DNA from 3 places in the Mesorhizobium sp. CA13 genome. Region 3 is predicted to be linked to each of the others. Evidence: predicted binding sites of a transcription regulator. Region 3 holds the regulator's gene; each other region holds the start of a gene.
The links. The regulator LexA, encoded in region 3, represses DNA repair genes until DNA is damaged. The targets are predictions, from matches to a motif close to TGTTCNNNNTGTGTTCNG.
Positions count from the first base shown of each region.

Region 1: dinB (DNA polymerase IV) is a predicted target of LexA. The motif match lies at 1,631-1,648, and genes of this name have one in related genera.
Region 2: LB566_RS18245 (ImuA family protein) is a predicted target of LexA. The motif match lies at 1,728-1,745, and genes of this name have one in related genera.

Region 1 covers NZ_JAIUHS010000003.1:335,265-338,537, reverse strand. Annotated here, with positions in the region: gene LB566_RS10535 (dihydrofolate reductase family protein) at 37-624, opposite strand; gene LB566_RS10530 (winged helix-turn-helix transcriptional regulator) at 767-1,183, shown strand; gene LB566_RS10525 (hypothetical protein) at 1,298-1,534, opposite strand; gene dinB (DNA polymerase IV) at 1,677-2,918, shown strand; gene LB566_RS10515 (sterol desaturase family protein) at 2,980-3,273, opposite strand, start outside.
Region 2 covers NZ_JAIUHS010000007.1:181,682-184,954, forward strand. Annotated here, with positions in the region: gene LB566_RS18230 (hypothetical protein) at 1-261, opposite strand, end outside; gene LB566_RS18235 (TetR/AcrR family transcriptional regulator) at 431-1,060, shown strand; gene LB566_RS18240 (metallopeptidase family protein) at 1,079-1,501, opposite strand; gene LB566_RS18245 (ImuA family protein) at 1,769-2,854, shown strand; gene LB566_RS18250 (DUF6504 family protein) at 2,796-3,273, shown strand, end outside.
Region 3 covers NZ_JAIUHS010000004.1:256,502-259,774, reverse strand. Annotated here, with positions in the region: gene LB566_RS12690 (ComEC/Rec2 family competence protein) at 1-1,099, shown strand, start outside; gene lexA (transcriptional repressor LexA) at 1,093-1,833, opposite strand; gene LB566_RS12680 (TetR/AcrR family transcriptional regulator) at 2,299-2,970, shown strand; gene kynU (kynureninase) at 2,973-3,273, shown strand, end outside.

The DNA of each region.
Region 1 (3,273 bases), on a different contig from region 3:
CCGAAACGGTTTTGGCGCAGGGCTTACGCCACCCTGTCACCCCGCTGGCGCGTATCGGCTCACCACCATGCCGCAGGCATAGGATTTCGAGCCGAGCAGCCGCAATGTCCGGAACCCGCCTTGGTCGAAGATGCGGCGTCCGGCGCCAAGCACCGCCGGGTTGATGAACAGCTGGAACTCGTCGACCAGCCCGGCCGCGATCAGCGCCGAGGCGAAGCCGGCGCCGCCGAATACCGCGATGTCGCCGCCCTCACCCGCCTTGAGCGCGCCGACCTCCCGTGGCAGGTCGCCGCTGACCACTGTCGTGCGCTCCCATCGCGAGGCCTTGAGCCTGTCGCTCGGCACCACCTTCTTCGCCTCGACGATGCGCTGGGCAAAAGCATAGAACGGGTCCCTGGGAAATTTCTTGGCCGCATTGCCCCAATGGGTGAGGTAGCCTTCCTCGGCCATCTTGCGGCTCAAGAGGATGGTATCGATGCCGGCGAAGACGGCGTTGAAATCCCGTTTCAGCTCCTCGTCCCAGGCGCTGTCGTCGCCCCATTCCCAGAGCTGCCAGCGATGATCCGCGTCGGCGCCGACAAAACCGTCGACCGACATCTGCATCTGCAGGATCAGCTTTTTCATCATGGTTCTCCCCGGTCAAAGGGCCGAGCGGCTCGTTTTACCCGCTCGGCCGGCACGGCTGCCGATGGTTTACATTTGGAACTATTGACCTGAGATGAAAACGCTGTCAATAGTAAAGCGATTTAAAAATGGAACCATGCACATGTCGACGCGGGACCGGTCCGGCTGCCCCATCAACCTGTCGCTCGAACTGCTCGGCGACCGCTGGACGCTGCTCATCATCCGAGATCTGGTCTTCGCCGGAAAAAAGCACTTTCGCGAATTCCTGCAATCCGACGAGGGCATATCCTCGCGCACGCTGGCCGAGCGCCTCCAGACATTGCAGGACGAAGGCATCCTCACCCGCAGCGGTGATCCCACGCATGGGTTGAAGGCGATCTATCGCCTGACCGAGGCCGGCATCGACCTTGTGCCCGTGCTGGCCACGCTCGGCGCCTGGAGCAGCAAGCACCGCAAGGCCGACGATCATCTGGCAAGGATCGCCGATAAGCTCGCTGCCGGCGGGGAGCCGGCGCTGGAGCGCCTGAAGCAGGCGCTGCGAGCGGAGCATCTCGGTTAATGGATGCCGCCCAAGGCTACCTCGGGACAACGACACGCATAGGCAACGCGCGTTGAAAAGCGTGTGACGGCCCTGTGTTCGGAATAGCGCAAAAACAAGCACGCCGGCGACGAGCTATGGCGTGCGCAATATGTCGGCGCCCGCCTGCTCATCGAACAGCACGGCACAGCCGCATTGCAGCGCGACTTCACTCAACGCATTCGCAACCGTTTCGTCGGCCGAGACGAAATCGCCGGTCAGCACCCGCAATTCCTCCACGGCCCTGGCCATCGACACCAGCCGCCCGGCGGCGCGGTCGGTGGAGCAGGCGTTGACGACGCAAACCAGATCGATCATTTCAAAGTTGCCCATGCCAGCCTCCGCATGCAGCTCCCTTCGGCCCGTCAACGCGATTGTGAGCGACAATGTTCCGGCAGATCGCGACCTCGCTTGACAGCGAGCAATGTTTGTTCTCTTTATGTTCCATATTCTACAACGTGGCGAGGAACCGGGGATGGAGCCCACCATCCTGCATGCCGATCTCGATGCTTTCTATGCCTCGGTCGAGCAGCTTCTCGACCCGTCGCTGCGCGGCAAGCCGATCGCGGTCGGCGGCGGCGTCGTGCTCGCCGCCTCCTACGAGGCCCGCGCTTTCGGCGTGCGCGGCGGCATGCCGGGCCGCAAGGCGCGCGAGCTCTGCCCGCGGCTGATCTTCGTCGGCGGAAATTTCCGTGACTACCAGCGGCTCGGCGACGCCGCGATGAAGGTGCTCGACGATTTCACGCCGCTGGTCGAGCGCATCTCCATCGACGAGGCCTTCGCCGATGTCGCCGGTTGCACGCATCTGTTCGGACAGCCGCGGGAGATCGCCTCGACCATTCGCCGCCGCGTGCGGAGCGAACTCGGCCTGCCGATCTCGATCGGCGTGGCGCGCACCAAGCACCTGGCCAAGATCGCCTCGCAAGTTGCCAAGCCGGATGGGCTGGTGGTGGTCGAGCCCGGCACCGAGATCGCCTTCCTGCACGACCTGCCGGTCTCGCTGATGTGGGGCGTCGGCCCGGCGACCAGGGCACGGCTGGCCGAGATCGGCGTCGAGACCATCGGCGAACTGGCCAGGACGCATAGCGGCGCGCTGGCGCGGCTGCTCGGCCCCGCCGCCGGCGAAAAGCTCGCCGCCTTGTCGTGGAACCGCGACCCGCGCAGATTGGAAACACATCGCCGCGCCCATTCGGCCGGTGCCCAGTCGGCGCTTGGCCGCAAGCCGGCGCTGGAATGCATCTACATCCCCGTCCTGCTGCATCTGGCCGATCGCGTCGCCAGCCGGCTGCGCGCCAAGGCGCGCCCCGGCCGCACGGTGACGGTGCGCGTGCGCTTCGCCGACCTCAGCGCGGTCACCCGCTCGATAACGCTCGACCAGCCGATCTCGGCGACGGTGATGCTGGCCGAGATCGCGACAGACCTGGTGCGGGGCGTGCTTGCCGATCATCCGCATGACAGGACGATTTCGCTGCTGGCGATCTCCGTCTCGCATCTGGAGGAAAGTGCCGAATTGCAGCTCGAACTGCCGCTCGGCCTCGCCGACGAAAAGCGCCGCCCCGGCACCAGGAAGGGCCTCGCCCGCTTTGGCGCCGACCGCGCCATCGACAAGATCCGCGAACGCTTCGGCAAACAGGCCGTCGGCTACGGCACCGTGGCGCTGGAGGCGGCCCGCTCCGTGCCCGACGAGTTCAGGGAATTGGCGCAGAAAGAATTGTGAGCGGGAATGGCCGCCTCATCCGTCCGACCTGCGCTCCCCGAATGGCGCGCACCTTTGGGCTTCAGAGGCGCATCGTGCCGAAAACCCGATCCCAGAACAGCGACGTCACGCCGTAATTGACGTTTTCGTCGACATGATGATGCAGCGCGTGGCGGCGCTTCAGCGTGTAGAGATAGCTCGGATGCCTGGGATGCCAGTGATGGATTATGTGGTGGATGCTGATGTACCAAAGGTAGCCCAGCATCAGCCCGCAGCTCGCCGCGCTGGCGACCGCGAAATCCGAGACCATCCATACGGGAAAGAACGCGACAAGCGCATGCACGCCGAGGCTGAGCCAGGTGGGCGTGCCCACCGG
Region 2 (3,273 bases), on a different contig from region 3:
GCCAAGCGCCAATATCTCGGCGACCGGCGCGAGAAGTTGCGTCAGATCGGTGGTTGCGATGAGCGAGCTGCGTTTAGCCGCGTTGACCAGAAGAATAAGCGCGCTTCCCATCCCGGCGACGGCGGCAAGCCGATAAAGCGTGAAGGAGGGCACAGCAGCGCTCGACTGAACAATCGCGAAATTCTCCTGCTGAGGTTCTTCGGCTGGACTTTGATGCGAAATGCCCGATTGCGGGCGGGGTGGGGCTGTTCTGGCGAGCATGTTCGTCTCCTCAGCGGGGAGTTCGGGAGCCGCGAAGACCGCAGGCCTGTTCCGATCTCATCGGTAATCACTGCTTACATCCTCTGGCCGGAATTGTAAACGGCGATTACATAAATCGCGGAATCATGCTACAGAGGCGGGAGCAGCTCTGCGGGACGAAGGGAAAGAGATGGCAAAAGCCAAGGCGCCTCATCGCACTGGTTACCACCATGGCAATTTGCGGGAGGTCCTGATCGATGCCGCGGTTCAACTGGTCGAGGAAGGCGGCCCCGACAATGTGAGCGTGCGCGAAGCCGCAAAGCGTGCCGGCGTTTCCCCAGGTGCGCCGTTCCGCCACTTCAGCAACAAGACCGCATTGATGACGGCTGTCGCGGAGCAGGCAATGAGCCGGTTCCGCTCGGAGATCACGGATGCGGTCGAGAAGGTTGCGACGGACGATCCGATCGAACGCTTTGCCGCTGTTGGAATCGCCTATTTGCGCTGGGCAATTCGAAACCCCACCCACTTCCAGATCATCTCGACACGCAATCTTATTGATTGGGATGCTTCAGAGTCGCTGCGTCACGATAACGAAGCGGTGCGTTCGCTGATGGAAGCGTCAATGGCAGAAGCACAGCGACGAAACATGCTCCGGTCGGACGACATGGCAGAGACCCAGATAGCCGCGAGGGCGCTCGTCTACGGGCTCGCACGCATGTACATTGATGGACATTTTGCGCAATGGGCAGTGGCAGGACATACCGGGGAGCAGACTATGCAGAACGTATTAAAACATTTCGTCACACTCATTGTGAAATGACGGTCTGACGTAGAACCGTCACTCGGCCGCCTCTTCGATCTTCTCCATATCGTCGTCCGACAGGCCGAAATGGTGGCCGATCTCGTGGATCAGCACATGGGTGACGATGTCGCCCAAGGTCTCCTCGTTCTCGGCCCAGTAGTCGAGAATGGCGCGGCGGTAGAGCGTGACGCGGTTCGGGCCTTCGCCGGTCTGTGGGTTCCAGCGCTCGGCAATGCCGCGTCCCTCGAATAGGCCGAGCAGGTCGAAGGGCGTTTCCAGCGACAGGTCGTCCATGATCTCGTCGGTCGGGAATTCGGCGATCTGGATGATGATCTCGCCGGTCAGCTTGCGAAAATCCTCGGGCAGATGGGCGTAGGCCTCCAGCGCCAGGAACTCCATCTCGTCGATCGACGGCGAAAGCTGGTCATGCCAGACGCGGGTCTTGTAGATGCGGGCCATGCTTTGTCCTTTGATCCCGGCATATAGGCTTTCGCGCCACAATCGGCAAATGACGCGGGATTTCCCCGGTTCAAACCCGGAGCAGGGAATTGCGCATGGCGCCGGGGGCCGTTTCGCCTGGCTTGGGGGCGCGGCCGGCTTTCCCGGCCAAACGCGACACTCCTATCGGAGAGGAATAAATTCCCCGTGAGTCTGCTTGACTCTTGGGGTCGCCTCTGGAATCAATAGGAACATAACAGGAACAATTGTGAGTGGAAGCTGACCGTCATGGCGATGACCGCCGTGGCGCGGGAGACTGTTTTTGCCCTGCGCCGCCAGATCGCGAAGATCGAGGGAACGCTGCCCGAGCGCCTGCAGGCGCCGGCCGGCGCGGCTTCCGACGACGGCATGGCCGACGCGGACCGCACCGTGGTCCGGCGCGGCATCGCCGTGGCCAGGCCGGATGCTTTCCTGCGCACCGGCGTCGGCCGGCTCGATGCCCTCTTGGGGGGCCATTTGGGCGACGATCTGGGCGGCGGCCTGCCGAAAGCGGCCTTGAACGAAATCCATGGCGTCGAGACCCGCGATGCCGGAGCCGTCGCCGGCTTCGCCCTGTCGCTCGCCAGCCTGATCCTCAAGCCCAGCCTGATCCTCAAGCAAGGATCGCGATTGCCGGTGCTTTGGATCGGCACCCAGGAGGTTTTTCGCGAGGCGGGCTTTCCCTATGCAAGGGGCCTCCACGCCGCCTTCGGCATCGAGCCGGAGCAATTGCTGTTTTCCGAGGCGCCAAGGCTCGCCGATGCGCTGTGGGTCGCCGAGGAGGCGGCCCGCATGACGGCGCTCGCCGCCGTCATCCTTGAAGTCCGCGGCAATCCGCAGCGGCTGGACCTGACCGCGACGCGCCGGCTGCACGCCCGCGCGCAGAGCGCCGGCCGGCCGGTCTTCCTGCTGCGGCAGGCGGCCGAACCCGAACCGACGGCGGCGCCCGTCCGCCTCATCGTCTCGCCGGCGCCGGCAGGGCCGCGCGACACGGTCGCCGGGCCGCTTGCCGGCTCGATCGGCCGCCCCGCCTTCACCATCAACATCGGCAAGAGCCGCACGGCCCTGCCAGGACAATTCATATTGGAGTGGAACCCCGATGAACGCGTATTCGATGAAAGAAAGATTGGGGAAAGAAGGATTGGGGAAAGAAGGGCCGGGGAAGAACGAGCAAAGAATCCTGTCCCTGTGGTTTCCCTATCTCGCGGCCGAACGGATCCTGCGGCAGCGCCTGGGGCGGTCCTGGCGTTCCCGGCCGTCGGATCACCGGCCGCTGGTGATCAGCCATCGCGACAGCAACGCGCAGCGCATCTTAGCCCTCGACGAGCGGGCTGAGGCGCTGCATCTGAAGCCCGGCATGGGCATTGCCGACGCGCGCGCCATGCATCCGTCGATCGACATAATGGAGGCCGATGCCGAAGCCGACCGGCGCCTGCTCGAAGGCCTTGCCGACTGGTGCGACCGCTACACTCCGCTGGTGGCGCTCGACGGGACCGACGGCCTGTTCCTCGACGTCACCGGCTGCACCCATCTTTTCGGCGGCGAACGCACCATGCTGGACGAGATCCTGTCGCGCTTCTTCCAGCAAGGGTTCGACGTCCGCGCCGGTCTTGCCGCGACGCCCGGCGCCGCCTGGGCGGCGGCGCGGTTCTGCGGCGACCGCATCGTTGCCGGCGGCGAGGAGGAAGCGCTTCTGGCGCCCTTGCCGCTGGCGGCGCTGCGCATCGCGCCGGAAATCCGCGCCAGCCTGGAAA
Region 3 (3,273 bases):
CGCGGCCCTGGTCGGCGCCTATGCCGGCTGGTCGGATCGCAAAGCCGACAAAGCGCGGACCCCGCCGCCGCAACGGACCTGGCCCGGCTTCCTGACGCGAAAATTGCTGCTGGCGACAGGTGGGCTGGCGATGACCTCGATCATCGCGGGAAGCGCCACGGCGCTTTTCGCCATCTGGCATTTCCAGCGCGTGTCGCCACTCAGCCTGTTCGCCAATCTTGCAGTCATGCCGATCGTTTCCGTCGTGATGTTCCTTGCGGTTGCCAGTGCGCTGCTGATGCCGTTCGGGTTCGATGGACCATCGCTTTATCTGATGGGCAAGGGACTGACCGCGATGATCGCCATATCCGGATGGATCTCGCAACGCTCGCCGGTCGACGCGGTCGGGTTGATTTCGCAGCAATCCGTTCTTCTGGTCGCGATCGCCCTGGTCATCGCGACGATGGCCACGACATGGCTGCGGCTGGCGGCACTTCCCTTCGCGCTCGCCGGCCTGTTGACCGTCGCGGATACGCGCACGCCGGACGTGCTGATTTCGGAGGATGCCCGCCTGGTGGCGCTGCCGATCGGCGGCGGCGAGCTCGCGATCAACCGGGCGCGCCCGAACGAATTCACGGTCGACAACTGGAAACGCGCGCTGAAATCCGAAACCATCGTTGGGCCGGAGCTGTTCGACAGCGGCGACCGACAGTTCGACATCTTCGATCCCGCGCAACTTCCCGCCGGAGCGCCTTTCTATTGCTTCACCGGCCTGTGCATGGCCCGGCATCCCTCCGGGGCGATCATCGCGCAGGTGGAGGATCGCAAGGATGCCTGGAGGGCCTGCGCCTATGCGGATCTGATAGTCATCGACGATCCCGGGGGCTACGACCCCTGCCACAATCCGCTGGTCCTCGTCATCACCAAGCGGCAGCTCGCTCGGAACGGAAGTGCCGCCGTCTTCTTCGACCAGCAATCGGCGACGGAACCGGCCCAGGTCAGCTTTGCCGTCGACAGGCCATATCGGCCCTGGCACGAACAGCGAAAATTCTCGCGCGAGGCACGGGGACTGCCTCCCTACCGCAAACCCGAAAAGCCCAACGCCGAACCCGCTCAGTAGCGCCTGATCAGTCCGACCAGCTTGCCTTGCACCTTGACCCTGTCCGGTCCGAAAATACGTGTTTCATAAGCCGGATTGGCGGCCTCGAGCGCAATCGAGGCGCCCTTGCGACGGAAGCGCTTCAGCGTCGCTTCCTCCTCGTCGACCAGGGCCACGACAATCTCGCCGGGACTTGCGGTGTCGGCGTTGCGGATGATGACCGTATCGCCGTCGAAGATGCCGGCCTCGATCATCGAATCGCCCTTGACCTCCAGCGCATAATGCTCGCCGCCCATGATCATGTCCGGCGGCACCGAGATGGAATGCGTCTGATGCTGGATAGCGTCGATCGGCACGCCGGCCGCGATACGGCCCATGACCGGGATCGAAACCGCTGAAACCACGTCGTCGTCATTGCCAGCGGCGGGCAGGCGCGAGGGCGCCGCCGGCTTGATCTGCCTGTTAAGGCCGCCCTGTCCGAGGCTGCCCTGGATGACGCTCGGGGAGAACTTCTTTGCCGCGTTAAGACCCGGCGCGATCGAATCCGGCAGGCGCAGCACCTCCAGCGCGCGGGCCCGGTTCGGCAGGCGGCGAATGAAGCCGCGCTCCTCCAACGCCGTGATCAGCCGATGAATTCCCGACTTAGAGGCGAGGTCCAGCGCTTCCTTCATCTCGTCGAAGGACGGCGGAATGCCGCTTTCCTTCAGCCGTTCATGGATGAACATCAAGAGTTCATGTTGCTTGCGCGTGAGCATGGCGGCCCCCAAAGGCATTGCACGAAGGGTCTGGAATCAGAATCAGAAAACAAACCCAGAACAAACACTATCTGTTCCAGTTGTGTTCCGCAACCATTTAAAGTTTAATGAATTCGTTAAGGCGGCGGAAACGAAAGGCCCTCCCGCAGCCAGCATCCTGCCAGCGCCGTCTGTCGTCAATGCGCTCTCAGCCTCTTTGAAACTATTTTGGTTAATGGCCTGTGGCCCGGCCGATCTCCACTGTTGGTACAAGCCTGCAAACTGTGTGACCGGCAGGTGCCGGCTGCCTTTTGGGGCGGATCAAAATCTCCGCGGCTCGTGAACGAAACGAAACCAAAATGCCAACTTCCTGCCGGAAAGCGGCCAGGCATCACCGAATGCGACGGGCTGCGTTCGTTCGCTCCTTGCTTCCGGCTCGCTTGACTAAACCGTATAACAATGTACGGTTTTCGAAGAGGGACACCAATGACCACGCCGAAGCAGGCCGCGCGACGTGAACGGATAGAGGAGGCCGCCTATGCGGTGCTCCGGGAAACCGGCTACAAAAGCGCCTCCCTGCTTGCCATCGCCAAGCGGGCATCGGCCTCGAACGAAACCCTCTACAACTGGTACGGCAACAAGCAGGTCCTGTTTCGATCCCTGATCGAAGCCAATGCGGGAGAAGCAAGGAAGCTGCTGGAGGACGCCCTTCGCCAGGCGCGCGATCCGCTCGAAACCCTGAACTTGCTCGGGCCAGTCCTGCTGACCCTTGTGACGGGCGACAAGGCGGTGGCGCTCAATCGCGCCGCAGCCGGCGACGTCAACGATACAGGCACGCTTGGCCAGTCGATCGCGCAATTCGGCCGCAATACCATAATGCCGCTTGTTGGCGACCTGCTTCGAACCGCAAGTCGGGCCGGCCTGATCGCCTGTGACGATCCTGCCGAAGCCGCCGACATCTACGTCCGGCTTTTGATCGGCGATCTCCAGGTTCGCCGGATCGTCGGGGTGCTCGAGGAGTTGCCTCGGCCGGAAATCGAGCAAAGATCGAACCGGGCGTTCACCCTGTTTTTGCGCCTCTATGCGGCCAGCCCTTGCCCCGGCGGCAAAACGGCCGGCCCGTTTCCGGGGCGCTCTTCTCACCGAGGAACATCGTGACCATGAGCAAAATTCCCGATCTCGCAGCGATCGAGGCAATGGACACCGCGGATCCGCTGCGTGCCATGCGTGACCGCTTCACCTTGCCTCAAGGGGTGATCTATCTCGACGGCAATTCGCTCGGCGCCGCTTCGCCCGCCGTGTTCGGCGAGCTGCAGAAGGCCGCCACGCAGGAGTGGGCGCAGGATCTCATCCGCGCCTGGAACACCGCCGGCTGGTTCGACATGCCGGTCGAACTCGGCGACCAGCTCGGGCGCCTGATCGGGGCCGCCGCCGGCCAGACGGTGGTCTGCGATACCACCT